DNA from 3 places in the Bacillus sp. PK6-16 genome. Region 1 is predicted to be linked to each of the others. Evidence: riboswitches for the same ligand, from Rfam matches in the RefSeq annotation. Region 1 holds a riboswitch; each other region holds the start of a gene.
What was found. Region 1 has a riboswitch for cyclic di-GMP ahead of M1D66_RS25100 (methyl-accepting chemotaxis protein). Riboswitches for the same ligand answer to the same signal wherever they lie in the genome.

Region 1 (7,996 bases):
ATACTCTTCTCCCAGATCACCGGCTACGGCCTGTATACGCTGTAACCATTCTTCACATACATCATTAAAGTAGCCTGTTAATGTATCTATAATTCTTTGCTGCACATCTTTAGTTGGTCTTACTAAACAATAAATAGTAGCAGATGTATCTCTCAACAATTCATATAATATGTGTGATCCTAAATAACCAGTAGCTCCTGTTAAAAAGACATTTGAAATCTGGTTTTCTTCCAAAACGTTTGCATACGTGATAGTATCTGGTTCGTGAATCACTTTATATTCACGAAATACTTCTTCTTTCTCTACTTTTACTTCTCGCTCAATTCGAGCTAATCCATATATCGTTCTTTCTTTAAAGAAATCTTGAATTGTTAAATGTGAGAAATCTTCTTTTAACAATGTTAAGACTCGTAATACTTTTAATGAATGTCCACCAATTGTAAAGAAATCATCATGCACTCCAACTTTTGAAATTCCTAATACTTCCGCCCAGGCGTTCGCTATTTGTTTTTCTGCTTTATTAGAAGGTGCAACATATTCTTGTAGCCGAACCGGTTCATACTTTTCTTCTAACTGAGCTAACTTCTTAACATCAATCTTTTTATTAGGTGTAAGTGGTAATTCATTAATATAAATTAGTTTAGATGGCACCATATAATCTGGTAATTGCTCTTGTAACTGATAAACTAATTCTGGTATTTCTTTTTTATTTAAAGTTGTATAGAACGCGATTAAATATTGGCTACCTTCCTTACTCTTCTTAGCAAAAACAGCATTTTCTTTTATATTATGATTTTGAGAAATTTTACTTTGGATTTCGCCTAGTTCAATACGATGTCCTCTAATTTTTACTTGATCATCTTTCCGATGTAAAAACTCTATATTTCCATCCTCTAGCAACTTAACGATATCACCTGTTTTGTATATATTAACTATAGGATTAAAAGGGTTCGGAATAAAAGCTTCAATTGTTTTATTAGGCTTATTAAAATACCCTTTTGCTAATCCCACTGAATCTATATATAATTCACCAGGTACACCAATTGGACAAAGATTCATATTCTCATCCAAAATCATAACTTGATAATTAGCACATGGTTTACCAATGGGAATACTCGCAACATCCTCATTTAACTGACTAGGTATTTTATAGGTTGTCGTCACTACAGTACATTCTGTCGGTCCGTATACATTATGAATTTCAACATTTGTACCTATTCTTTCTCTCCACAATTTAATAACCTCTACAGGCAACATTTCACCGCCAATCGCAATTCTTTTTAGGGAAGCTAGCTTATATATATCTTCTTCTGCCAAATAAGTTGCTACTTGTCGAACAAAAATTGTTGCTAATGCCAAGATTGAAGTTGCTTTCACTTTATAGATTGCATTTGCAAATGCTTCTACAGACAATCGCTCTTCCTCTAATAGTACATATAAGTTTCCTCCACAGAATAAAGAAGCAAATGACTCCCATACAGAAGCATCGAAACTAAAGGAAGGAAATTGGGCAAATACATCCTCTTCTGTCAATTCATATTGCTTTTTCATCCAAGTATACAGATTAACAACGCCTCTATGTGCTAACATCGTTCCCTTTGGATTCCCTGTTGAACCAGATGTATAAATCATATAAGCTACATCATCACAATGAATAGACAACTTTACATCTATATCTTCATAAGTTTCACTATCATACATTGAAACTGTTTGAACCCCATCACATGTTATAGGCGTCTCTTTCATCAATATAACTTTCGCTTGGCTATCTTGAATAATGTACTGTATTCTACTTTCCGGATAATCTGGATCAATCGGAACATACGCTGCACCAGCTTTTAATATAGCTACCATACTTACTACTGTGTCTATGCTACGTTTCATAAATATTCCAACATAGTCTCCTAATTGGACGCCGTTTTTAATTAACATATGAGCTATTTGATTACTTTTTTTATTTAGCTCCTCATAAGTTAAAGTACCTTCCCTTGAAGATAAAGCTATACGATTTGGAAATTGAGTAACAGTATTATAGAACATATCGACGATACTTTTCTCAGGATATACTGCTGTCGTATCATTCACTTGACTATAAAGTGCCATCTCGGCCTCTGTAATAATATTAAAATCATTTATATGATTATTCTTATTTTGTGATTTATTAATTAAAACACCTTGTATTTGTTGTGCATAACGAGTAATTGTTGTCTCTTTCCAATTAACACTATTAAATATTATTTCTACACTTTGCATATTTTTACTAAATACAAATTGTAATGTATTCGTGTCTTGTAGCTCATAATATGTTTCGCCAATAATAATAGGTGACATTTCATATAATGTATTACCGTTTTGAAACTTTTCTATTTCTTCCTCATTCATTTCTTTAATTTGCTCCAGTTGCTCTTCAATCTGTAAATTCAAACTTTCATAGGAGAGAAAATTAGAAACTTCAATAATAATCGGAAATAAACTTCCTCTTACATGATAAAGCACGACAATATGTTTTTCTTTAGAAATATGATATAACCACGTTGCAGTCGCTCCTATTAAATCTACAATGTGAGTCAAATTTGGAAACAGTTCCGTTTTCCTTTTTACCCCAAGTTCTGTTCCTTGCACATCTTTAGGTATTTTAATACTCCCTTCTACTTTTCCTAAAAATTCTTTTACCATCTTATTATAAGAAATTGCTAATTTCATATTTATGTAAATTCCTCTCTTAAATATAATAAAGGTGTGAAAATTCACACCTTTTTCATCCCTTATTAACGGGCAGATTCGTTCAATTCATAATCAAGGGGGATCCCCCTTGATTAGAATTGAACTTTCTCCTTATTCGCTTTTAAACTCACCAATAAGCTCTTGTAATTCTTGAGAAAGCCAACTTAAAGAAGTCGCTAATTCTGCAATATCTTGTACTGATATTTCTTGCTCTTTCATGCTTTCTTCAACATTACTACTGCTGTTAGCATAAGTATTTGCAATATGTGATAATTCATTTACGACTTGAACGATATTCTGGCTATTTTGTAAAATATCACTCGAATTACCAGAAACAGCTTTTACTTGATCTGTAACAGATTGCGCTGATTTTGAGATTTTTTCAAAGAAATCACCGCTACTTTGAACAAGCGAAATTCCAGTTTCTACTTCTCTTGAACCTTTTTGCATGGAAACTACAGCATCTTCTGTCTCAGCTTGTGTTTCACCAATTAATTTCGCTATATCTTTAGCAGACGCTTCCGTTTGTTCTGCTAATTTTCGTACTTCATCAGCAACAACTGCAAACCCTCTTCCAGCTGCTCCAGCACGTGAAGCCTCAATAGAAGCATTTAAAGCTAATAAATTTGTTTGATTTGAAATACCTGTAATTACAGTTACGATATCACTAATTTCTTTTGACCTTGTTTCTAACGAATAAATGATGGAAGATAAATCTTGTACTGCATTTTGGATTAAACTCATTTGATTAATAATTTGTCCAATCACTTCATTACCTTCAATTGAATGTTGTTCCATACCTTCAGAAGCAACCGCAACTTGTTTTGCAGCCCCAGTTATTTCTTCTACCTTATCTTCCATTCCATGTACAATTCCTAAACATTGTTGTACTGAAGTTTTTTGAGACTGTGCCCCTACTCTTAAACCTTCAATAGAACTTGCAATCTCTTGAACTGCCATGCTGTTTTCCTCTGTACTCGCCGACAATTCTTGTGAAGAAGAAGAAACTTGCTCAGCAGTTTGCCTTACTTTATCTATAATCCCTTTAAATTTTTCAATCGTGTTATTGAAATAAACATTAATAATTCCAATATCATCTGGTCTTTCTTTTAATTTAATACTTAAGTCACCTTCACCAATTTTACGTAACCCTTCTCGTAAATCTTTTAATGGAGCTAACGAGTGACGCACAATAAAGAATTGAGTAATAGTCGCAATTGCTAATGAAATAATGATAAAGAGTAAGCCCTGTATCATAAACTTCTCTTTTGTAATAGGAACAATGGAAGCATCTAAGTCAGCCGCAACAATTGCAACAATATTGTTTTCTCCATCTGTAATTGGTTCTAATATTGTCACCCACGAACCTATTTCATCTTCATATACTTCTGTCATTTGAGCCTTTTTCGTATCAATCACTTTATCGTATGCCTTCATCCAATGAGCGGGTTGTTCATAATAATCTCCCGGCTTTATAGGAAACGCATTTGTTAACTCTGTAGTCAAACCAACGAGTTGTAATTCTCGCTTTTCATTCGGCTTTGCTCCTGTAACATACGTTTGTCCAACGCTTTTCAATTCTTTTGACACTTCATCTAATTTCTCTGTTAACTTTTCTTTTTTCACTTTTTCGGCTGTAGGATCTTTCGCCATGTCTCTAACTAATTCTACATCCAGTTTTTTCAATACTATTTCTCCTGTTTCAATAGACTGCCTTTCAAATAAAGACATCATACTATTTTGAAACATATTGAAACTTAATGCACCCATACTTCCAACAAGTGTCAAAATAACTAATACGGTTAATAAGACGTTCTTTTGAAGGAACGATAACTTATGCCAATATTTTTTCATTAATATCCACCTTCCTTAATCAATACAAACAAAAAAACAAAATATATGGATATTTTGTTTGAAAATGTTTCTCAATATGTTCGAGAATAAAAAAAAGCCAATGTAAAAGCATTGGCCAAGACCAACCCTATCCGTCCGGTAACTGGCTAGCGTAGCCTTTCGACCTTAGCTCCTGTAGTTTTGCGTCCTCATGTTTCCATCAGTTTGCCTTTCTCGCTGAACGAGTTGAACGATATGGGAGTTCTATGAGAATTAATTTATTCTCTTTCAAAGATTACAACATATAAATCAAAATGTCTACTTATTTAGAGATATAAATACAAATTTTTAATGCATTGCTTTTTCAAAATAATTTCAAAAAGTACGTGAATGTTACTTTTTTTGTGTTATATAATAAAAAATGTATAAATAACAAGGATTTCTTCGGGTATTTATTTAATTTTCATTCAAATTAAACTATTCGAATATATCTTAACTAATGAATTTCGGAGGTAGTTTATCATGTTTTGGCTACAATTTCTTACCTTGTTACTCTGTATTTTTATTGGTGCACGCCTAGGCGGAGTTGGTTTAGGAGTAATGGGTGGAGTTGGTATGGCAATACTCGTTTTTGTCTTCCACCTACAACCAACCGCGCCTCCTATCGATGTAATGCTTATGATTTTGGCAGTAATTACAGCTGCTGGTGCTTTGCAAGCTGCTGGAGGAATGGACTATCTTGTTCATCTAGCTGAAAAGACATTACGAAAAAATCCAAAGCGTATTACTTTTTTTGCTCCAATTGTTACTTATTTATTCACACTATGTGCAGGTACTGGTCACGTTGCCTATTCTGTACTTCCTGTTATTGCAGAAGTCTCTCGTGAATCAGGGATTAGACCGGAACGCCCAATGTCGATTGCCGTAATCGCTTCTCAACAAGCAATTACAGCTAGTCCAATTTCAGCTGCCACAGTTGCTCTTTTAGCAATGTTAGCTGACTATAAAATCACCTTATTAGATATTTTAAAAGTAAGTATACCTTCTACTTTCATCGCTTGTATGATAGCTGCATTCGTTGCTAGTAAGATGGGAAAAGAATTAAATGAAGACCCTGAATACTTAAAACGATTAAAAGAAGGAATGATTCCTAAGCTTGAAGAGAAAAAAGAATTTGTAGGTGTAAAGGGCGCAAAATTATCAGTTATCCTTTTCCTAGTAGGAACCTTCCTTGTTGTACTTCTTGGTTCATTTGAAGCACTTCGTCCAGGATGGATAGTTGATGGGAAGTTAGCTCGTCTTTCCATGCCGAACACAATTGAGATGGTTATGTTAACTATCGCGGCTCTTATTATTATTTTCTGTAAACCCAATGTAGAAAGCATTGTGTCTGGTAACGTCTTTAAAGCAGGGGCAACAGCAGTTGTTGCTATTTTTGGTATCGCTTGGATGGGAGATACTTTCTTTAATGGAAACTTAAATATGATTCAAGGATCCATTCAGCATTTAGTAACAAGTGCACCTTGGCTATTTGCCATCGCACTATTCATTCTATCTATTTTACTGTACAGCCAAGCAGCAACTGTTCGTGCCTTAATGCCACTTGGACTATCTCTTGGCATTCCACCAGCGCTACTGATTGCGATGTTCCCTGCAGTAAATGGATATTTCTTCATTCCAAACTATGGAACAATCGTTGCTGCCATTAACTTTGATCGTACTGGTACAACAAGTATCGGTAAATACGTATTAAATCATAGTTTTATGATTCCTGGCCTAATTGCAACATTTACTTCTATCGGAATTGGAATGCTCTTAATTTCAATTATGTTTTAAAGAAAAAGCACAAACCTTTATTTAAAAAGGTTTGTGCTTTTTTAATCAAATGTTTGTTTAAATTTTTGGGCAGTCTATTTCTCCATGTAGCACTTAAAATACTACACGTCCTTCCCTACAAACTTCTCTTTACTTCTTCAGCTAATTTTCTCGTACTTTCATACGCAGATTCAGCTAAACTAATTGCTGAAATAACTGAAACACCGTCCGCACCCGCTTCTATAACTGCCGCTGTATTTTCAATTGTAATCCCACCAATACCAACGATTGGCACTGTAATTCCTTGTTCTCTAAAATAGGCTAATCCTTTCGTTCCTTGAACCGCTTTCGTATCTTTTTTCGTACTCGTTGGGAAAATAGGTCCAACGCCTAAATAATCTGCTCCATTTTCGATTGCAAAGCGTGCTTCTTCAATTGTATGAGCAGATACGCCGATAATTTTATCTCCCATTTTTTCACGAACAGATGTAATTTCTTCATCATCTTGTCCTACATGAACACCATCTGCATCTAATTCAATGGCTAATTCTACATCATCATTTACAATGAAAGGAACACTATATTCCTTACAAAGCGTCTGCAATTCTTTTGCAAAGCGCACTCTATCTTCTCCGATTAAAGAACCTTCCCCCTTCTCGCGAAACTGAAAAATTGTCACTCCACCATCTAACGCTTCTTTCAATACAGCTAAAGGATCCCTCGTGCAGTTATTACTTCCCATAATAAAATACACTTGCAATAGCTTAGACATTTTATCTATTTCAATGCGTGCCATTTCTTTCACTCCCTCTTACTCTAACTCCTCAATCTTTCCATACTTCTCAATATCACCAGAAGTAGTATTCGCTAACTGATTTAAAAATTCAATTTGGAAACTACCAGGTCCCTTTTCCACGGTCTTAGCAGCTGCCAGTTCCGAAGCTACACCATAAAACGTTAATGCTGCTACTGCTGCTTTTACATAATCTTTTTCCACTGCTACAAATGCTCCTATTACAGAAGTTAGTAAACAACCTGTTCCCGTAACTTTCGTTAAAATAGGGTGACCATTTCGAATAACAATAGTTCTCTCTCCATCTGTAACAACATCTTCTTTTCCAGTAATGACCGCAACTGTATTTAGTTCATCTGCTGCCTGCCTTGCAATACTTACAACATTTCCATTTCCAGTACCAGCGTCTACCCCTTTAATTTCCCATTTCTCATTAATAACATTTGCTATTTCAGCTGCATTTCCGCGGATAATTGCTAACTCAATTTCAGCCGGAATATGTCTCGCAACTTCTGTTCGATACGAAGTTGCTCCTGCACCAACTGGATCAAATAGTACTGGCACATTGTTCGCATTTGCTGATTTACCCGCGAGTAACATCGCTTCTACTTCTTCAGGACGAAGTGTCCCCATATTTAATACTAACGCTCCAGCAATGCTAGCCATTTCTGCTACTTCTTCTTTCGCATACGCCATTACAGGCGATGCCCCAAGTGCCAACAAACCGTTAGCAGTAAAATTTGTTACAACAACATTTGTAATATTATGAACAAGCGGATTAGATTCTCTCACCAAATCCACTACTTTACTAATTTCTTTCATATTCATCCT
Region 2 (11,571 bases), 1.1 Mb from region 1:
ATTTCGCTTCACTTGGAATCGTATCCATAATCTTTTTATATGCTGCTTCTGTTACAGTAACGTACATATGTTAATCTTCATCCTCTCTTCTATTATCATTCATATATTGTATCACCATTTTTCTTAAAAGTTATATACAGAAAATTAAGACTAATATACAATGTATGTGATAAAGTTTCAGCAATCGAGCTTTTATGAGTAGTTCATGCAGGAGAAAGGATGTTTACTATCTGTGTTCAAACTACAACGATATCCCATGTTATTAGGTGTATTTAGTAGTTTCTTCATTTCTAGCGGAATGCTATTACAGCATGTACTTCCCTATTCTCCTTCTATTAGCTCGATTCTAGGTTTTATTTGTTTCCTATCCGCTTCTTATTTTGCTACGAAGAATACAAACAACTCATAAAGCAAGAATCACCTTAAGGAGGATTATCAAACATGCCAGCCTTAAAAAAAATAGAGCAATCACTCGATCACTTATTCCAAATTGAAAAATACGGAAAAGATAGTGCCTTTAGTCGATTTATCCCAGCCGTATATGATCCTATCAAATTTCCTTGGCAACAATTTTTCGAAGCAAATTTTGTAGATTTATTTAACGGCCTTATGATGCACGGATCTGAAAATGTAAACAAAGTATTTTTAGCTGTATTCCCTACAGATGACGTTCTTGAAACATTCATTTCACAATCCACACCCGGTGATTTACTCTTTATGCACCATCCCCTTGTAATGGAGTGCGGTGATCCGCTTGGAAGATCAGGCCGCGGTTTCATACCAATTCCTGAAAAATATTTGCAAGGAATAAAAGAAAAACAACTTTCTATATATACATGTCACGTACCAATGGATTTTCATCAAACACATGGAACGAGTATTTCAATTGCAAAAGCATTAAACGCTACTGTAGTGGACGACTTTGCATATGGAGGTCCAGAACAAGAACCAGTTGGCCTTATTTGTGAAATAGATGAAACATCAACAGAAGCACTCCAAAAACATCTAAAACAACTCTTCCAGATTCCTTACACAGACTTCGAAGGTAAACGACATGATTCCATCAAAAAAATCGCAATTATCGCTGGATGTGGCGATGTTGTATCTTTAATGAAGGAAGCAGAAGAAAAAGGTGCTGAAGCATATATTACAGGAGAAATCCATTGCCATATCGACAATGATTACGGCAGACATAAATACTCGCTCATTATGGATTATGTAAAAGAAACGAATATGTCTCTAATTGGTGTGTCACACTCTGCCTCTGAATATTTAGTGAAAGAGACATTGATGTATGATTGGTTTAAAGAGAATTTTGATGTGGATGTTATTTTGCTTCCTCAGGAAAAATGGTGGCTCTGACACTACTTAATTCTCCTCCCGCTATCTTTTGAAATCTAGACACAAAAGACGATCTGCCACACAAAATTATAGAATTCATAATATATATATTAGTTCTATTTTAAAAACTAGATTTTGAAAATATAGAAAGGAGAACATATATGTACCCACGTAATTGTTTTAGTTGCGATGGCAGACGCAACAGCAGTTCTAACGAAAATACTGGACCCACGGGGAACACTGGACCCACAGGGAACACTGGACCCACGGGGAACACCGGACCCACGGGGAACACTGGACCCACAGGGAACACTGGACCCACGGGGAACACCGGACCCACGGGGAACACTGGACCCACAGGGAACACTGGACCCACGGGGAACACCGGACCCACGGGGAACACCGGGCCTACGGGTAATGCTGGACCTTCCGGAGCTGGTTTCCAAAGTACTACCACCTTTAGTCTAGCAGCGGCTCCCAACTATAAAAAAGGACAAGTTGTCACTTATACGGGCAGTGGCTATGTTGTAAAAAAAGATGCACCTCAAGGGTTTCCTAATATATCTCCAGATTATATCGTATTAATAGAAAGTGGACCTACCGGTAGTACCGGGCCTACCGGCATCACTGGTCCTACGGGGAACACTGGTCCTACGGGCATTACTGGTCCTACGGGATCTGCCGATAGTGCTTCAGCAAAAAGTATTGTTTTTCAAGGAACAAATGCTGGTTTTCAACGTATAGCGGGTTCTCCTGGAATTGACTCCAATGTTATTCCATATGTCACTGCTGGAGCCGGTAGTATAGTTGGCTTTTCTGCGTCTATAAATATAAATAATTTACCTGCTGCTATTTATACGATTAATATTTGCAGAAATGTCCCAACAAACCTCACACCCCCTGCTTCTAGCTACCTCCTATCTACTATTACCCTAACCACTACTGACAAAATTACCGGAACTATGGTATTTTCCATTAAACCAACGGATAGCAGAGCAGGACAAATTCAAGTATTTAATCCTACTCCGGCAGTAGGTCCCGCTGCTGTAACTTGGACTAGTCTTACAACTGGAAACCCAGTTGCAAGAGGAGATGCTATATCCCTTTATATTACCCCTGGAATTACTGCAAGTGCTGTATATTCTATTTTTCTAATTACTGATATATAGCAATTCATTTCATAAAAAAAGACCCGAAATTCGGGTCAACAAATAGGAATATAAATGAACTACAACAAATAACAGACAAAGCCATTATATATTTTTCATAGTAAAACATCCATTATTTTCTTTTTACACTATCAATATATTATTTTTCGTTATCGTCCTCTTTTTTAGAACGTCTACCTAAGAAGAACACAAGAACTAATAATATAATTAACAGTAGTACTCCGCCGATAATGTAATATAGTGTGTGGTCTTTTTTCGCTTCTACCGCTGTATCATTTAACTTATCAGCTGTCTTGCCTTCAATTGTAAATTTTTTCGCCCATTCCCATTTTTGATCGCCATCAGTAGCTTTCACTTCTACTCGGTACGTTCCTGGATCAAATGCTTTGTTTTCCCAGCTAATAGCGTAATCAAAGTTTGAGTTTGGCGCCATTCTTAAATTTTCTTTTTTCGCTTCAAATAAAACGTCCGTACCTTTTTCTTTATATATCTTTGCATCGACACTTAAATTTTTTAACATTGCTGGCTTTACATTTTGTAAATTTGCAGTAACGACGTTACGCCCGTTAATTTGTGTTGGCTTTACTTCGTTTAATTTCATGTCTGGTTTTACTTCAGCATCTGTTTCTTTTAAAACAACACCAATTGCGTATGCATATTTATTTTCAATTTGCACACCTTCATCTTTTTTCTTTGCATTCTCATCTTCTTTTTCTTTAAAGTATAAACCACCTAGAATAACACCATCAAACGACTCACTTGGCATTTCCAAGTTTATATCAACTGTCACTATGCTGTTAGCTGGGACTTTCGTTTCTTTTGGCATTTTAGCAATTTTAGAAAACGGATATTTCAAAGTAGAATCCGTTTTTGGTTCTACTGTACTATAATCTGTAATACCATTGCTATTCGTAATTGCTGTATTAGCAAACGATTCTACCACAACTTCTTTATTCGTATCATTTTTCATTTGGACTTGAATTGTTTGCTTTTGTCCAGGTTGCATTTTCAAATCAAAGTACGTTTGATTTTTATCAATTTGATTTTCTGGTATAACTGCTGTCACAGCGAATTTCATTTCAGCTGCATATACTGAAAAAGCGTTTATCATGAAGAATGTAATTAATAGTAAGCTAGTAAATAGTTTTTTTACCATCTCTTATGTAGTCCCCTTCATATCCATTTTATAGACAAGAAAGAGATAAGGTTAAAGCCATTCCCTTATCTCTTCTCATTTTCCTCTTTTATCTTAAAATTCCTCTTACCTACATAGGAGCGTCTGTTAGCTCCCAAGTTAGTGAAGTTGTGTATTGTGTTTGTTCTTTTTTCGTTTTACCTGGTACAGATAACTCTACGCTTTGTTTCGCTTTTGTTGCATCTTTACCGAACGTATTTACCCACGTACCCATACCTTGGTTTTCTTTTGCATCGATTAAATCAGATGCTGCACCACTTGGATTTAATGTGATAGATTGTTCTGCTGTTGGTGCATCGCTACCTGCATTTGATTTCAAAGCTGAATTTTTTAATGTTAATGCTGCGCCATCCAACGCTTTATCATCTGCAGTTTTGAATTGACCATTTTGTTTTACTGTTAAATGCCATCCTGCATTTGTACCACGGTTATCTGTTACTTGAACGTAGTTTGGCACGTCAATTACAGAACCGTCTACTTTTTTCTTTACTTTATCTAATTCTGCAAAATAGATTTCGTTATTCCCTGATGCTTTTTGTGTTTTAAAGTTGAAGTTAGATACATAATCAATACTTAGTGGACCATCTGTACCTTTTTTATCTGGATCAACTGGATCTACAGTTTCATCTGGATTCTCTGGATTAACAACATCAATTTTATCTGTATTTTTCTCGAATTTAATGAATGCTTTTGAATCTAATTTCCCGCCATCTTTCTCAGCTGCAAATGCAGACGTCCCTACTGATACTGATGATAATGTTACCGCTCCAATTAATGCTAATTTTGCTAGTTTCATAGTTTTATACTCCTTTATTTTTAAAAATTCATTTATTCTTAATTTTCAATCTTACGCAACCTTAGTTTGGTGTATCTTCTAAAGTCCAAGTTAGCTCAGCTGAATATTTCGCACCTTTTTCTTTTGCTGTCGTACCTGGTACGAATAAGCTCACACTCTGTTTACCTTGTTCTGCTCCTTTACCGAATGCAGTCGTCCAATCACCCATACCTTTATTCTTTGCGGCAGTAGTAATTTCCACCGCATCTCCACCTGGAGCTAACGTTACTTTATTTTTAAATGTGGTAGGTGCATATTGTGCATCAGTTACAGAATTTACAGCTGGATTACTTAAGCTTAAAGCTGCATTTGTTAACTCACTATTACCACTTTTAAATTGTGCATTTTGCTTTACTTTCAATTTCCATCCTGCATTTGTACCACGGTTATCTGTTACAGATACGAAGTTAGGTACTTCAACTGTTTTGCTCCCTTGTTTCACTTTGTCCAATTTTGCAAAGTACGTTTGATCATTACCAGAGATAACTTGCTCGCCGAAGTGTAAGTTAGAAACGTAGTTAATACTTAATGGACCTTTTGTTCCTTTTTCATGGTCACCAGGGTTCTCTGGTGTAACTTTTTCATTTGGATTTTCTGGATTGTTTGGATCTGTTGTGCTTGTATCTTCAATAAACGTTACATCTGTTTTAGATTTCATATTTGCTTTCTCTTCCGCAAATGCTGAAGTTCCTACTGCTGCAACTGATGTTAATGACACTGCACCGATTAATGCTAATTTTGCTAGTTTCATATGTACCTTCCCCTTTTCTCTGTTTTCATCTATTTTTTATTTTGAATACACTTGCTTTCCCCTAATTCTTTTGAATGCATATAGAGATAAAACAATCGAAAACAATCCTATATATTGTTTGAAGTCCCGTGTCTGGCCTCCTGTTTTCGGTAAATATTTATCTCCATTTTTATCAACTGTCTCTTTTTTTGTATTTATCTTTGTCGGATCAGTTGATGTATTTGGTGTATAGCTATTCGAAAATGTAATACCTGCTTTTGAATTCGCACTTGTAGCCGTTACTACATTTGCCATAAGAAACGGCACACATATAACTGTGGAAACGATAATACCAACTATTTTTTTCATTACTCTCTCCTTTCTAAAATTTATATATTTCATATATTTTTAGAGAGGAGCATCGGTTAATGTCCATTCTAGCTGTCCGGAATATTTTGTATTTGCTTTGACATTCGGCCCTGGTTTTACTTGTAAATGAATTCCCTCGTTTTCCTTCCAATTTAGTGAAACCTCCTCGTCGTTTTTAGAAGTATACGAGAATGCTTCTATACTAGAAGTACTTAAAGGTGTATCCTTTCCATTTCGTTTGTAAATCAATGCTCCCGTCAATGTGTCATTTTGTGCTGAAGTTAACGGTGTAATTTCCTTTACATATACACTCCATTTTTGCTTTTTAACACGATCATCAGTTACCTTTAAAGAATTTGAAATCGCCTTCGGTGCGTATGTCGTTGTTTTCGATGGAATTGTTAAATCTCCAAAGGTAATTTCTTTTGGTACGTCTACTAACTTTAAAGTACCATCAACAACAGTAACTGGAACTTGAATTTCCGCTTGTACACCTTGCTTCGTTTCAATTACAACCGTTACAGTATGATTCCCTATTATTTTGGTATCCGGAATATTGATTAACTTCACTACTGATATTGGTTTATCTACATCCAAATTCGTATCTACAGATAAATCTGTCACAAATTTAGAAATATCCATTTTTGTTAAATCTGTTCCTTGCACTACTTTTTGTGGGACTGATTTCCCAGTTGGAATACCTTTATACCTTATTTTTGCGATTCCATCTCGATTACTATCTTGCCCATCCTTATCGCCATCTAAATAATTTTTAGCTGACACCGGTATTTCAAGATAACCACCTTTGTAATATTTCATTACATCGGCACCTTTTACAGGAGAACCTGTAATTGTCATCTCGTAAATTTTCCCGTTGAATTCTTCTGTTTTTAGCGCATTTTCTTTCGCAACTGCAGTGACTTTATTGTTTTTCCTATTAATATCAAAGAAGCTACTTACATCATCTCCACTCTCCACATCTTGAATGGAAACATCATTCACAGTAAAATCCTTATTCACTTCACTTTCTAATACAAAAGATTTCGCATAGTGAATATCTTTCGATTGAGCAGGCATATTTTGATATACCTTATAAGAAAGTTGACGGGAATTATCTTCCACAATATCTCCTATTACACTTGGAGCTGGAATTTCAATTTGTGTGATCGCTAATTGGTCGTATGCTACATTAACACCTGAAGCATTTAATCTAACTTCTAGCGGTAATTCTGTTAAATTATCAAATGTAATTGTCATATCTGCTTCTGGAGTAGCTACTGGGCCTGCTGTTCCAGAAAACTCTATTTTATTATTCCCTTTATCTTGATACCTAATTGAACTCGTATCATACACGTATAAATTCGTTAAATGACTACCATCATTACGCAACGTAACATTTTTATAACTATTTATCCTTTTAAAATTCCACATTGCCGTTAATGGTACTTTTTTACTTGTTCCGTGCTCATAAAATTCAAAGGAAGCATTATAAGTTTGTCCTGACCTTCCGTTCCCATATAATTGTAAAAAGTTTTTTGCATCACCTTTAGTTATTGGTGTTTTAACATCTACAGACGAAGCTGTCATAGAGTGAATATTAATACGGACATCAATCCATTTCCCTTGATATTCACCAGCTTTTTTTACTAATACGTACTGTTCTCTATTTGAATTTCTAAATGTATATTGACTTTGACCAGTTCTGTCATCGCTACTACCCTTTACCTCATATGTTACTTGTGGGCTCCAAACAAATCTAAAAGCATATTTACCCGAGATAGAAGGCCCTTCACCTGTTCTATTATTTATTACCTTTACATTTGGATATTTAAGAATACTTGTAACAGGACTAGCAGCTAGTAGAGATTGGCTCTTTAATATCTTCTCAGCTTGAATAGCAGGTAATTCCTGATTATTTTCGTTGACCTTATTGCTCTCTTTTAATTCATTTTCCTTTGATACGAGTTCTTCATTAACCTTTTCTTTCGCTAAAGTCTTCGTTTCTTTTGGAATTTCAGCATTAGTAGCATTTATTTCTTGTTTTTTATTTTCTTCCAATACTTTCACTTTTTCACTGATTTCTTTTTTCGCAACTTCCTCTGAAACCTTTGGATTTTCATCAGAAATAGCTACATGTAAAGCCTCTTTTTTCTCTCCAACATGCAGAGAAGGAGATTCAATTTTCTTTTCATTCCCTTCAAACTTCACTATCGGTTCAAATTTGTACTCTCCAGCTTTTTTCATTTGAATGACTACATATACGTCACCGATAGAATTACTTTGTTCATTCTTTTCAATTTTTACAATGTGATCTTCTGTTACTGAAATGTTTTGAATCGCTTTATTGTTTTCATTCATTTTTTTCGTTTCTGCTTCATTAAACAGCTGCTCATTAGATAATTTCAGCTCGATATTAGCATCTTGTTTATTTGTATTTGTGATCTTTAATACTACATCTTCATCAACTTTTATTTCTTGTTTATCCATATGAACGATAAAACGTCCTTGCTCGTCGTTTGTAACCGCATAAACTTTCGTTGCAGAGTAGTCTAGCACACCAACTTGTGTAAATAATATTCCTCCAGCGAGAAGTATACGCCCAAATTTCCCTATTTGTTTTTGCAATGTACTTCCCTCCCTTGCTTCCTGCATACCGAATATTTCGAACATTGAATTTATTTTCTAGCTAAATTTACAATCATAGTGTATATTCCTAGAAAATAAAAAGCCTGGTTGCCTTTTGGATTTTCATACATCACAACATGTGTGAAAATCCAAACTGCAACCAGACTATCATAGTAATTTTCATTACCTTAGACTCTTAGCTTTGCGACCTATCCTTTCGAATAGTATGCCCATTTATTTTTTCTTTTTGAGACAATAAAAAAATCCGGTTGCCTCTTCGATTTTCATACATACAACTATGTGTGAAAATCCAAACTGCAACCAGACTATCATAGTAATTTTCATTACTTTAGACTCTTAGCTTTGCGACCTATCCTTTCGAATAGTGTGCCAAATATAGGTATTTATTTATCGTGTTTTGAATATACCATTAAAACCCAAAAAAGAAAATAGTTTTTTTAGAAAAAAACTATTAATTTTTATAATCTAAATTTTCTCTAGGAAATCCATATTGAAAACTTTCAAAAAACATTTTGATGTTAGAAACACATCATACATTCTTTATCGATAAAATGAGATTTTTACTATACACAAATAGCGAGATAAAATAAAAAACATCACTTCCAAATAAGTGATGTTTTTGTAGTTAATGCAGTGGTAACATAACCTCAACTGTCGTTCCAACCCCAACTTCACTTTCAAAACTCATTTTACCGTTGTGGTCTTTAATAATTTTTTCTGTAACTACTAAACCTAGACCAGTTCCTGTTTCTTTCGTTGTATAAAAGGCTTCATTTAACTTTGGAATTTTATCTTTCGGAATGCCGCATCCCTCATCTTTCACTTGAACGATGATTCCATCTTTTACAGTAACTTTAATCGTAATTGTTCCGCCAACTGACATTGCTTCAATTGCATTTTTGATTAAATTAAAAAAGACCTGTTTTAATCGTTTTTCATCACATATAATTGATGGTAAGTCTTTACTGTAAATACCTTGTATGTAGACTCCTTGTTTTAAAGCTGGCTTTTCCATAACTCGAATAACATAAGAGATAATTTCTTGTATGTTATGAGTTTCTGATTCTAGTGATTTAGATTTCTCAAATCCACTAAGTTCTGTAGCAATTATATGAATCCGATCTACTTCTTGTTTCATAATATCACTATAAATTTTATCCTCTGGATGCTTGTCTGCTTGTTTATTCACAAGTTTTTTTAAGTTTGCTAAAGGTCTTCTAATCTTATAACCAATAACCGTTGCCATCTTTCCAACAGCTGCTAGTTTTTCTGTCTGTTTTATTTCTTTGTCCATCATCTCAAGCGTACGAACGTAAGACTGAACCCTTAAAAATATAATCCAACATATGATAGTAAATACGCTATATAATGCCATTGGGATTAAAACGAGAGAAGATTGAATAATGATTCCTGTAAGAGCATACTTTCCGATAAGTATCGCTGGAACTAACCAGAAATATCTTTTATTCACAAAGATTGGTGCAAACAAAATAAAAAATCCTTCTACTATATTTCCACCGTCAAATTCTGCATCGCTACCATAATAAATCATAATGTTATGGATACAATCTAATACATTATAGCCAATTAGAATAATATACTTTACCGCAAAAGCATTCTTCCATTTCATAAAGTATATTCCAATGCAAAACAATACCACCATCAAAAAGTAAAGCCATAAACCTAAACCATCTTCAAACTCTCCTACACCTTCTTGCTCTCCACCGATTAACGGTACGATAAATTCATAGGCAAGATCATATACGAAAAATATAATAAAAAATAAACTTAAAAATGCTTTCAGCGCCTTTATTTCTTCATTTTTAAATATATAGCCTTTATTCATATGGTAACTCCTAGCTTTTCTTCCACTTGGATTTCAGTATTTCCACACTTCCTTGGGAGAATGATGTCTATTCTCGTTCCAGAATCTTTTTCACTTGAAATATGCAACTCACCAAGGTGCTCGGCGACAATTCGATTCGCTACCGTCAGTCCCAGACCAATTTTATCTTGTTTCGTTGTATAAAAGGCCTCTGTAACACGGGGTAAGTTTTCTTGCTTAATACCATGACCATTATCGATCACACTGATCATTACATATTCTTTCCCTTTATTTTCTAATTGTAAATGTAATATGCCACCTTGTCCCATTGCCTCTAAAGCATTTTTTATCGTATATAAAAAGACTCCTCTTATTTTTCGTTCATCACATTCAACTTCTATTGTTTTTTCTTCCACATTAGAAATAAACTGAATGTTTAATTCATCTATTTTTTCACGAAGACTTGTTATTACTTGTAATACAATTTTTCCTACATCATGTTTCTTATAAATAGAAGGTTTGCATGTAGCAACTTCCATTAACTCACTTATCATATTATTCATATTTTCTATTTCAAAAATCATACGTTTATAAATAGGATCCTCTTCATGCTTCTCTCGTTGTAATTGCGTAAATCCTTTTAATGAAGCGAGTGGATTTTTAATTTCATGTCCAACAGTCGCTGCCATTTTTCCGATTACTGCTAATTTTTGTGATTCACTAGCAATCGCAATACTTTCCTTTACAGCTGAAAGATATTGTAAAAATCGGTTTAAAATGATATATGCAGCTATTAACATAAGTGTATACATAATAAGGAACATAAATGCTTTTACTTCCTCTAATACAAATAAATAAATTAAATATTTTCCTACAATAGAGGAAAGTAAAAATACATAGAGTTTTTTATTTAAAAATATAGGTACAAAGAAAATGAGAATAATTTCTATTATATTTGTCGCATCAAACGCCGCCTTATTATAAAAAACATACGAAAATATATTAGCGAGTTCTATCCCTATGTATGCAAATATCCATGCATATTTAACAAGGTTTGCCTTCTCTTTTTTCATTAAATATATATTTGCGCACAGTATTGCTACTCCGCAAATAACTTGCCATATTATTTTGTATCCCTTATCCATTATTGATTTATCTTCTAATACGATTGCATAGAAAATTTGATATACAATAACAATGACATATAACACCCATAAAAGGATTTTTGCATTTCTTTCTTCTTCTTTATATGATAAAAAACTTTCTTTCACTTCAACACCCCTTCAAAATAATATCTCGAAGAATACCATTTATTATAATAAATGATTTTCATAGACAAACAAAGATAAATCGAACATTTGAGGAAAATCATGCCAACTATGCAATATCTTCATGCTATATACAAGCATAAAAAACATAAACAATAATACGTATATTATGGGAGGTATTTTTTATGGATGG
Region 3 (11,571 bases), 640 kb from region 1:
TGCTAACGGTTTAGAGATTGCCTTACCATCTTTATCTGTAACAATATGTTCGACTACTACACCGTCTTTTACTATATCAAACTCTGCATTTGCTAATGGTTTTTCACCATTTTCCGAATCAATTTTCTTTACTTCAATTTGACCCTTTTGCATAGTATTTTTAATTTCAATTGTTTTTGTTTCTCCAGCTTGAAGTGTAACCTCTACTGGACTTGTTAATTTTTGATATCCTTCTGGTGCTACTGTTTCATATACTTTATACGTCCCAGGAGCTAAAGGTTGAGGTACTGAAAAACCTTTTTCGTCCGTTTTCAGTTTTGCAACAACTTCATTTGCACTATTTCGGACTTCAAATTCGGCACCTTTTAACCCTTTGTTCGGATTCTCAGAATCTATTTTATGAAGCGATACTGTACCATCTTTTGGAGCTTCAGGCGGCGTAATAGTTACTTCTTTTGATGTTAATGTTTTATCATCAAAATGTAATTCCGCTTTATTAGGAATCTTCTTATCTACGTAAGAAGATAAGTCTGCATCATTTTTAATTTTCGCCTTGATACTAAGATTAATTATCTGGTCTTCATATGACTTATAGTCAAAATTCTCACCAAACGTAAATGTTACTTCACTTCTTTGCTTATCTATCTTTAACGTCCCTTTAGAAGTAATATCTTGGCCATTTTGATCATATACTTTTGCCTCTAATACTTCTAAAACATCTTCTAAATCATCACGAATTACCATTGATGTGTATTTAGGAGGATCGTTCGGTATATGTGTACCAACTTGGTATTGAATCACTTGATCCATTTGTGTTAGCTGCTCATTCTCTACAAGCTTGCCATTCTCATCAACTATATTTTTTTCAATACTAGGTGGATTATCGTCACCTGAACCGGTTCCCCCTCCACCACTTACGAATACTTGTCCTACTTTTTCTTCAGTTTTAATATTTTTACCTTCTAATTTCACAGTATTTTTATGAGGCTTTGCAGAAGGATTAGTAATCTTTGTTTTATATCTTAAAATATAACCTTTTGAACTGTCTGGAAACTCAATTGTAAATCCAGCCTTTGTTGTATTAATTTTAATGTTAGATAAATCTGCTGGCTTAATATTTGTTGGTGCATAACCATCTTCAAATACAGCCTCTTCTAATACTACGCTGTCTGTAATTAACTCATGCCCAGGTCCTAATGTATCTGTTAATTTAAGATCTTGCATTTCTGTTCCAGTTGCATTTACATATACAAGCCAATCAGCAATCGAAGGATCTTCTTGATTATAAGAACCCCATTTCAATAGATTATCTGTATTGGGCTGTGGCTTCGGTCTCTCTGTCGTATTACTTACATTTACTTCTTTATTGACGATTTGACCATCAACGTTAAATTCTAATGGAATTTCTTTAACACCATCATATGCTTCTAGACCAAAGTAGAATTCTACGAATAAAGAACCTTTAATGTTATTCTTTCCTTCTACGTAATCACCCATAGTACACGTTAATAGACCCTTTTTCATCTCACATGTACCAACTGTTTTTCCTTCAGCATCTTTTAAAGGAAAACTCATATTCATAAGGTCTTTTCGAAACTCTTTTGGCATATCAATTGTGAATTGATCTCCACTTTTTATTTTTTCTTTAGCTGACCACTTCACTTCTACTTTCATACCATCTGAGGCTTGATACGGTTCAGATGTCGTGCCATCAGTACGGGAAATATTAATTTCGTCCACTGGACTTTTCATCACAGCAGCTTGAATAACTGGAGCCCACACATTCAGCACTGAAAATAATACTAGAAAAACTAATGAAACCATTGAAATATGTCTTTTAGTACTTTTCATTTGCATAGTTCCCTCCTATTTTTTATATTTATATAACAAAAAAAGACCGTCCGGTTGCATCAAAAATGTGCAACCAGACGATCTTAGTAACCAATATGTATTACCGTAGACTCTAAGCTTTGCGGCCTATCCTTTCGAATAGTGTGCTAAAAATATCTTTTATTCTTTTTTTGTTTCATTTTCCTCTTAAACCAAATATTACTATACCGTCTGGACGGTTATAATTCAATACTCTATAAAATTGTTCTATTTTTCTAATAAAAAAAATAATTCACCACTACATTAAAGAAGCAACGGTGAATTATTTTCACATTATATAGTTCGTATATTCTATTTATATGAATTTCTAATAAGAGCTTGAATCACTTTTTCTCTTAACTCGGGGCTTAGTCTTCCAACCCCTAAATATTCCGAATACCATAATCCATCTGCTGCTAATCTAATAATTGTTGCACAAACTGCATCTATCTCATCGTTTTCTATATTCTTTTGCAGTTGCTGAAATGATTGTTGTAATGGCTCAAGTAATTCAGGTTTTAACATGAATGCTGCCATCATACTACTAGATAACTCTTCTGTTCTTCTCTCATTATTTAATCTTTCCTCTACAAAAGAGCGAACCCATCTCCCTTTCTTCTCTGCGTCTTCCGCTACTTTATTGTAAATGGCTCCCTCATAATCCTCTACCCCTCTGACTATCATACCTTCTATTAAAGCTTCTTTATTTGAAAAGTGATACAATAATCCACCTTTACTTACACCCGCCTCTTTTGCCACTGCTTCTAAGGTTAATTTAGCAACCCCTTTACATTGCACAATTTGAGAAGCGGCCGCCAAAATCTTTTGCCGCGTTATGCTTATACTCATTCCTTTTTAAAACCCCATTTCTACTAAATTTATATAAATACGAATCTTATTTTTAATATTGTTGATTACTACTAAGTATTTTCTTTATACAACAAAAGCTTCATTACCTTTGAATTTTTAGTTACTTATTCTATTAAAAATTTCCATATCATTCAATATGATAACATTAAACACACAAAGCTGACTATACATCTATACTTTTGTATTTATTGAAAATATATCCATTAATAAAATTTACCAATTTAGTCCTTCTTATTACCTTATAAGACGGCAGTAATTCTTTCAGCACTAAATAAAAAATGTTATTACTCCCATTGAATTGAGTAATAACATTTCACTTAACAAATTCGCTGCCAACTAGCATCCTTCACATCTTCACTAGTCGGTTTTCTAACTAATCCAATAAAACATTCCTCGCAAGCACCAAATGCAATAAAATTTTTCTGTGCTTGTCTTAACGAGACTTCATTTGCACCACCTTCAAAGTCAGGATTGTTAAACTGTACCTCATCATCTTCCCAGTAACATATATTACAAATTTCATATGTACCTGGTGGTTCTTCTTCTATTGTTCTATACCCGCAGCACGGACATGTATATTTCATTCTGTTACTCCATTATTCATTTCTTTTTTCTCCCATATATTCCGGCCCATAAAGAATGTCACAGCACAAATCATAGTTATCCCCATGAAAAATGTATTAGAATCTTCATATGTAGTTGGAATGCCTACCGTTACGAAAACAATACTAAAAGCTAAAAGTAGATATAATAATAAAGATATAATATAGCTGAGTTTAAATCGTAAAATGATACCTCTAAACAATAGCTCACCAAGTAGACAGCCACCTAAAATAATAGGTACTCCGAAATACAATGTAAGGACTCCCATTTGCGCAGTAGATTGAATTATCTTTGCAATTATGTTCGGCGAAACCAGCTCACTATTGTTTCCCATCCTATCATATAAATCAAGTGCTGTTGCTGAAATAAAGAAACTTAATATAGAAAATGAATACGGTATTAAAAATTTGCTCACTCTCATTCACCTCGCTTGTTTCTTTACATATATTATTCATTATTTCCTATCATTTTTACATAAAAAAATAACCCTCTATGATAAAACATAGAGGGTAGCATTTCTATATAAAAATCTATACCTTATCCTGAAGTGAATCCCGAAAATAGGACAAATATCAAAACACCTAAACCATCTGCTATCTGCTCCCTACATTCTTTAGGGTAGATAGTTTATATGTTTTATTAGAAAGTAGTGCCTTCTTTTTTATAATATTCTTTTGAAATCTCTTCATAAAATGCGGCTGATGTCGCGTAGAAATACGGTGCTAACCATAAGAAACCGATTCCTACAGTAAGAATACTTAAAATGAACCAACCTAAGAAACTTAAGCATAGTAAAAAGTAATCCATTTTATGTCCATTCATCATATGACGACTCTCAGTAATCGCTTGATTCGCTGTATATTCTGGATGATCATTCAAAATAAAATATGTCATAGAATAAGAAAATGATTTAATAATACCTGGAATAATAAGAAGTAATGTCCATAGAGTCAAGTATACATACATTAGTAAATATGTTAAAAACGACTTCATCAACTTACTTCCATCGCTAAACCATCTAAATATATGACCAATGCGAGCATCAGTCCCACGAATTGCATTTAAAACAAGATAATAGGCACCTATTGTTAATGGACCAATAACAAGCATTACTATAATACTTACTGTAAGTGAATCACTTGCTTCTTCCCAACCCCAAAATATCGAGAAAATACCTGTTGTTAGCATTTCAACAGCTCCAATAAGGATTCCAATTAATAAGGTTGCCCCTACCGCTAGTCCCCATCTTCCTTTTAATGCATCAAGTGCTTCTCTTTTCAACTGACTTATCATATATAACCTCCTAATACTATTTCCATTTTATTATACCATTTATATCAAAAATCCCACATATTTTCCTAAAACAGAAGCATATTACCTTTTTTCATACGTATTGATACATGTGTGCTGTAGTTGTACTAATATATGGATTAAACGACTCTTTTCCCTATAACAAAAAAGCCTGCCTTTCATAATAGGCAAGCTTTCTCAAGTTACATCTCATTTATTTTCTTCTTATACCAATCCTGCATTCTCTCCGCATCTTCTACTCTCGTATGCTCTATTTTATAACTAGATGATGCACTCGAAAACTTATACGTACATAAATCCGCACGGCGCTGGAAATATGATTGTGTCTTCTCCATTGATTGGACGTGTCTTCTTCTAATAAGTCCTGTATATTTTCCGACGCTACGATAGACAAGTGTAATTTGTTCTCCGTTAACACTGTAACCATTTGTTTTAAATGTTGCGTATCCAAGTGTAAAGATAAGGATTGCGAGCGGAATTAATGCCCACATGATGAAGTGCTTTTCAGAGTATATACTTATTCCAAGAAGCGGGATTGCTAGCATTGCGAAGAAAATGAAACTATCAATGAGATAGCGGCGTAATGCTGCTTTTGGTAATGCAATAATGTTTGCATTCAGTTCGTATGGTAATTGTAAATGGGCGAGTAACTGTTGTACTCGATCTTTTCGAATGATTGGGTGCAGTGTAACCTTTTCTTTTTCGTCACCCATTCCTTTACTTTGAATGACTTCTACTTGCACAGCACAATAACCGAATGGTTGGCGTAAAATACTTTCTTTTATCGTAATACCTTGAATACGATGCAATTTTAGTACGAGTTCTTTTTTCTCCAGTAATCCTTGCGAAATACGGACTTCGTCATTTCTTCGATTCACTGTGAAATCGCCATGTTTTAACGCGTAACCGATTGTAGATATAATCCAAGAAAGAACGAGTAACATGGCTACCATGAAAATCCAGCCATATATATCATGTTCCATTACATACGACTTTACACCATTCTCTATCCATTTCGGAATGTACTCATCTACTTGGTGATAGACGAAAAAGATTAAAGAGAATAATAGTCCAAATTGACCAGATGTAACAGATGCTAATAAAATCTCTTTCCAAGTTAATTTATATTCTGTCGTTTGTTTTTCCTCTGTAACAATTGCTTTTTCTACTACATTTTCTGCTACTTCGTCTAACGTTTTTTCTGCTTTCACTTCTGGAGTTGGCTCATTTAGCAAAGTAATAAGCTCCGCCGCTTCTTCTACCGTAATTCCAGCTAAGCTAACTTCTGCTTCATCGCCTCCGCCAGCTGTTTCAATCTGAATTTTTTTCAAACCGAGCATTTGATATAGTACGTTAGAACTTGTATTAATCGTTTGAACACGTTCTTTATTTAAGTAGCTCTCCTTTTTCACAAAGAGACCTTGTTTCACATGCAATACGTTATTTTCAACCCAGTATGTTGTGTAATACCATTTTTCAAACGCTGAAAAAACGGTGAGTAAACCAAATGCAGCGGGAATTAAATACCAAAACGGGAACTTTCCGTTTAAGCTAAACATGAAAATAATGAGTGGTATAAAGTCTGTTATTTTTAACTCTAATAACATCGTGATTGGATGCTGCCTTTTATACATCCTCATCACTCACTTTCGCTAATTCTGCGATTTTCGTTTTCAACATTTCAGCTTCATACATCGTTAAACCTGGGATGCTATGAGAAGTTGCTGCTGTTGAAATGTGTAATTCTGCTAATCCGTATTTTCTCATAATTGGCCCTTGTTCAATCGTTACGTGCTGTACACGAATCATCGGCACTAATACGCGCTTAACAACGAAAAGGCCATGCTGAATTTCAAGTTCTTCTTCATTTAGTTGGTAGCTGTAATAACGTTGACGTAGTTTCGGAAACGTAAAGTAATCAAACGGTGTATATACAATTGTTAATCCGATGAGCACATAGAAAATCCAAGCCCACCAATTAAACTTAATCATAAAGAAAAGATATGCAAAAATGACTATAATACTGATTCCTAGCTCAATTAAAGAACGCGCTTTCCACACCTTGACCATGTCAGGGTGAATTTCATTTTTCAATGGATCCATGTAACCACTCCAAATCTAGTAATCTAATATATGAATACTCTCAATCTATATTTTACGTAACTTTACAGAAAATTGGAATTTAATCTTCTTTCTTCTCAGGAATAAAATATCCGAACCAAAGTAGCCAAATGAAACCGATTAACTTCATCCAATTTCCATCCGCTTGAAAAGCTTCAATCATACCTGGTATTTTATAAACCCCAATAAATCCAAGAAAACCGAGCCACCAGTTTTTTTGCATTTTCATTTTTACTCCTCCTTCATTACGTTTTTCACATTTCGAATCCAAATTTCTTTATACTTTAACTGGAATCCCATGAGCATATAGTTGCTCATATTATCGATCACGAGCGCTAGCGTATGAGCATTTTCTTCCGTTTCATGTTGTGACACAACGCCCAGTCTCGCGCCTTTCTTCAATAAATCATGGAAACCATGCAAAAAATCCTCTTGTATTTCAAATAAACGTTTCTGATACTTTTCATTTCGCGATGCAGTTACGATAAATTCATTGATAACGCGTAGTATTCCTTCTTGCCCTTCATACTCAGAGAGCATATGTAAACCATCTGCGATTAGCTTTTCTGCAAAGTTTTCTTTCGTATACCGCTCTTCATTAAAGTATTTTGTAAAATGATAATCAGAAAAAATCTCTTCAAATAAAAAATCAACTAACGCTTCTTTAGAAGAAAAATGATAGTAAATAGCCGGTTTTGAAATACCTACCTCTTTCGCAATCATGGAAAGACTCATCTTCTCAATGCCGTGTTCTGCCATAAGTTTAAATGATGCCTCTACAATGTTCTGCGATGTTTGTAAATTCTTCGTCATACTGTACCTCACTTATTTTTACTTACCGGTCGGTAAGTAAATTATAAAACAAAACGAAATGATTTTCAATTTAGTTAGCACTACAGAAGGTATTTATTGGAAAATACAGAAAGTTATAAAGTAAAAGCAACATATAAGAATAAGGAGGATATCATATGGGACTTGGTGGTAATGGCGGTAGTGGTGGTAATGGCGGCGGTGAAGCGGGACAAGCTGGTAAGAGCGGATTTTCATTAATCATTGTACTTTTTATCGTATTGATTATAGTTGGAATTAGCTATATCGGACTTAGCTTCTAAGAAAAGGCGTCCTACATTACATATGTAGGACGCCTTGTTTTTAATCCCTATTCAGCAATCGCATACGATAACAATTCATCGTCACTTCTCCAAGCCTTTGCAGTAATTGATAGTTCGCATACGCGCCGACTGGGGCGCCGATTACTGGGACGAGCTGAAGCATTTTTGCTAAATCAATATAGTCTCGGTACTCTGTTTGGAACTTTTCCCAGTCCATATGATTTTCTTTTTCTGTATCCCACGTTTCGATTGCTTTCCATATTTCTTTTCTGTGATCGTCACTTGAAAAGGCAAGTTGGAAAACGTGAAGGATAAAAAGACGCTCTTCTTGTTTACTCGTATCAAATCCGTACAATGTCGCTGCATCGAATAAAAATTTAATTTTAATTGTAAGTAAAAGCGGAAAGTCAGCAAGACCGAGGAGAATACCACCAGCTCCAGTCCCTGCTCCTTCTGCCGCTGCTATTTTTTTGTACTCATCCATTTTTTTACGAACTTCATCGTCACGTCTTTGCAGTGACCATGTCGTCTCTTTTAGTTTCGGCTTTATAAAGTTTGACCCGGCGCTAATCGTTTGCACCATCATACGAATCGTCTCTGTTAGTACCTTTTGTACTTTCGCCGGAATGAGCTGTTGCACCTTCGTCTGCACTTTTTTGGAGAACCGTGTCATCATAGAAGAATCTTTCATGAATGTAGCTTTCCACTGCTCCAATTCTTTTATAACCTTCTCTTCGTATGTAATCATAGGTTCATTCCTTTCAATTTAAACGCTCAATGCGCTTCGCCCCGTATTGGTAAACGAAACCGATACTAAATAATATGCTTACGATAAGTAAAATTCCTGTCATCATGAAATCTTTCGTTGCTAGTGCAAATATAACTGTAAAGATTACGCTTCCGATGATTAGAATCGCGTTTAATAAAGCAAGAAAATCTTTCTTCTTCTCTTCTCCCCCTACTGGATACAAATCAAGCCAAATTTTCATGCGATGATGTTTCCATAAAGTTAATAGCTGATAACCGATTAAGTATAGGAAGATAAGGCTTACGATAAATCGTCCATATAAAAATGGAATGAAGTAAAGAATTACTCCGCCAAGAGCGAGCAGACGCACATATAATCCAAAATAATTACCAGATCTTAAAAATGTTCTCGTATATAAGTATAAATATGTACGCTTTTCGCCTATCATCGACAGAATGAAATCTAGCCATTTTCTGCGGGCTACTCTTTCTTTTAATGCTGGTACATCAACGAACATGTTCGCAATGCGGTACAGTAGCATCATCTTCTTACCTTCTTCGGAAATTAAATACTCCCAGTTTAGTGGCTTTCCTTTGACCATTTGATGCATGATAGCAAGGTATAACACCATGAGAAGGACGATTCCACCAATGAAAAGAACTGAAGTACGTTCTACAAGGAAATATACAAATAAACCGTTTAGGATAAAACGAATAAACCAATCAGCCCTTTGTATATTTTGATCTGTTAAAAATGACTTTTCCCACGCTACAAATAAATTCCACGCTTTTACAATGACAAATGCGAGTACGATCCATATGTAGCCAGCTCCTGTTTGCTTCATTTGTTGGAAGTATAACGGAGCAAGCGCGGCTGCTACGATTGCGATTATGTATAACTGAATCATAAATGTAAAAAGAAATGCCTTTGTGAAGTAAGGTTTTAACTTTTCTTCAACTGGAAGTAAGTAAACGAGATCCGCTTCTTTTAATAACGTTTGAATGGATCCAGCCGTTAACACGAGTCCAATTAATACTGCCATTACGAGCGCAGTTGGAAACGAAGTTGTTAACGTTTGTAACCATTGCTGGTAATAATACGCTCCCGCACCGATGATGAACACGAAAATAAATTTCAAATGATCATTAAATACGTATTTACTATATGTACGAACTTCTTTTAGAAAGTGACGAAATCGTTCTTTCCATAACGCTGTGCTATTCATAATCTTCTTCCTTTGTTAGCGCGATGTAAATATCATCTAACGTTGCACCTGGCATATTAAACTGTGATTGCAGTTCAGATAGCGTTCCCTTCGCTCTTACTTCACCTTGATGCAAAATAATGAACGAATCACAATAACGCTCTGCCGTCGCTAAAATATGTGTGCTCATTAAAATACCGGCACCACTCTTTTTCATTTGGTCCATCATTTGAAGAAGGGATTGAATCGCTAACGGGTCTAATCCAACGAAAGGTTCATCTACTATGTAAAGAGATGGCTCCACTAAAAATGCGCTCATAATCATTACTTTTTGTTTCATCCCTTTTGAGAAATGAGATGGAAACCATTTTAAACGATTTTTCATACGAAATTCTTGTAGTAGTTGTCCTACACGTTCTTCATATTGTTTTTCATCCACGCCATACGCCATAGCTGTTAATTTCAAATGCTCTTCTAACGTTAATTCATCATATAATACCGGCGTTTCCGGAATAAATGAAAAGCTAGAACGGTACGCTGTCATATCATCACGAATTGTTTTCCCATTAATTGTGACAGTTCCTTTTTTCGGTTCCATTAAACCGATAATATGTTTAATCGTCGTACTTTTACCAGCTCCATTTAAACCGATTAAGCCGACAAGTTCGCCTTTATTAACAGAGAACGAAACGTCTTTTAATACAGGTCGTTTCGTATATCCTCCTGTAACATTTTCCACACGCAATAACTCGCTCATACGACACCACTTTCTTCATTAGTATTCATTCTATATTCATCTTACCAAAAATTATGCTGTACTACATAGTATCCATGTACTCAAAAAAAATTTTTAAATTTATTAGCATATAATTTCCCGAAAGCGGACATCATAATTATTGAAGAAGGAACATATTGAAAAAGCAACCACCAATTGATGAGTACAACAACATAGTGAAGTCATCATGAAATGGGGTGTCCAAGTTGGACAATGAAATTTACACATAACCAGATCATTTGTTTCATTTTCGAAACGGGGTGTCTCTGAAAGAGCATATACTGTTTTAAAAAATAAACAATTTCATTTAAAAAAAGATTGCAATTCATTTCACTTGAAAATGGGGTGTCTGCGGCAGAAACTTTAGCCGATTTACCGTGCATTTCTTAAATAAATGAGGTGTCTGCGAAACGTAAATTACGATAATGCTTTTTCAATCCCTCTTCAGAAAACAGGAAGCTGAGTCAGCTTCCTGTTTTTCGTGTTTGTTCTCTTATGTAATTATGGTAAAATACGGCTAAGGATATTTGAAAGGATGAGATCAATGAATCATACAGCAGACAATTGTATTTTTTGTAAAATCATTGACGGGCAAATCCCTTGCTCAAAAGTATACGAAGATGAACATGTGCTTGCATTTTTAGATATTAGTCAAGTAACAAAAGGACATACTCTTGTTATTCCGAAAGTTCACAAACAAGACATTTTTGCGTTAACGCCAGAAATCGCATCACACATTTTTTCTGTCGTTCCAAAAATCGCAAATGCGATTAAAGCAGAGTTTAATCCAGTTGGCTTTAACCTACTTAACAATAACGGTGAAAAAGCTGGACAAACTGTGTTCCACTTCCACCTTCATTTAATTCCACGCTACGGTGAAAAAGATGGTTTCGGTGCTGTTTGGAAATCACACCAAAATGAATACACTATGGAAAATTTACAAAACATCGCAAGTACA

Region 2: linked by a shared signal. The riboswitch ahead of M1D66_RS03585 (WxL domain-containing protein) and the one ahead of M1D66_RS25100 (methyl-accepting chemotaxis protein) in region 1 are both predicted to bind cyclic di-GMP.
Region 3: linked by a shared signal. The riboswitch ahead of M1D66_RS21735 (SpaA isopeptide-forming pilin-related protein) and the one ahead of M1D66_RS25100 (methyl-accepting chemotaxis protein) in region 1 are both predicted to bind cyclic di-GMP.

Annotation. Positions count from the first base shown of each region.
Region 1 covers NZ_CP096511.1:4,882,844-4,890,839, forward strand. The annotation lists gene M1D66_RS25095 (non-ribosomal peptide synthetase family protein) at 1-2,703, opposite strand, end outside; gene M1D66_RS25100 (methyl-accepting chemotaxis protein) at 2,836-4,578, opposite strand; cyclic di-GMP riboswitch class I at 4,713-4,797, opposite strand; gene M1D66_RS25105 (anaerobic C4-dicarboxylate transporter family protein) at 5,080-6,393, shown strand; gene thiE (thiamine phosphate synthase) at 6,509-7,168, opposite strand; gene thiM (hydroxyethylthiazole kinase) at 7,184-7,993, opposite strand.
Region 2 covers NZ_CP096511.1:701,555-713,125, reverse strand. The annotation lists gene M1D66_RS03620 (iron-sulfur cluster biosynthesis family protein) at 1-67, opposite strand, end outside; gene M1D66_RS03615 (Nif3-like dinuclear metal center hexameric protein) at 442-1,362, shown strand; gene M1D66_RS03610 (collagen-like protein) at 1,503-2,510, shown strand; gene M1D66_RS03605 (WxLIP family cell surface protein) at 2,650-3,666, opposite strand; gene M1D66_RS03600 (WxL domain-containing protein) at 3,776-4,501, opposite strand; gene M1D66_RS03595 (WxL domain-containing protein) at 4,563-5,291, opposite strand; gene M1D66_RS03590 (cell wall anchor protein) at 5,328-5,639, opposite strand; gene M1D66_RS03585 (WxL domain-containing protein) at 5,679-8,264, opposite strand; cyclic di-GMP riboswitch class I at 8,417-8,505, opposite strand; cyclic di-GMP riboswitch class I at 8,578-8,666, opposite strand; gene M1D66_RS03580 (ATP-binding protein) at 8,911-10,131, opposite strand; gene M1D66_RS03575 (ATP-binding protein) at 10,128-11,381, opposite strand; gene M1D66_RS03570 (catalase) at 11,564-11,571, shown strand, end outside.
Region 3 covers NZ_CP096511.1:4,241,441-4,253,011, forward strand. The annotation lists gene M1D66_RS21735 (SpaA isopeptide-forming pilin-related protein) at 1-1,857, opposite strand, end outside; cyclic di-GMP riboswitch class I at 1,917-2,009, opposite strand; gene M1D66_RS21740 (TetR/AcrR family transcriptional regulator) at 2,182-2,718, opposite strand; gene M1D66_RS21745 (CPCC family cysteine-rich protein) at 3,057-3,323, opposite strand; gene M1D66_RS21750 (hypothetical protein) at 3,320-3,757, opposite strand; gene M1D66_RS21755 (DUF975 family protein) at 3,982-4,635, opposite strand; gene M1D66_RS21760 (PH domain-containing protein) at 4,836-6,287, opposite strand; gene M1D66_RS21765 (PH domain-containing protein) at 6,280-6,756, opposite strand; gene M1D66_RS21770 (hypothetical protein) at 6,836-7,003, opposite strand; gene M1D66_RS21775 (TetR/AcrR family transcriptional regulator) at 7,006-7,587, opposite strand; gene M1D66_RS21780 (YjcZ family sporulation protein) at 7,743-7,886, shown strand; gene ecsC (ecs operon protein EcsC) at 7,927-8,634, opposite strand; gene ecsB (ABC transporter permease EcsB) at 8,648-9,859, opposite strand; gene ecsA (ABC transporter ATP-binding protein EcsA) at 9,852-10,595, opposite strand; gene M1D66_RS21800 (HIT family protein) at 11,158-11,571, shown strand, end outside.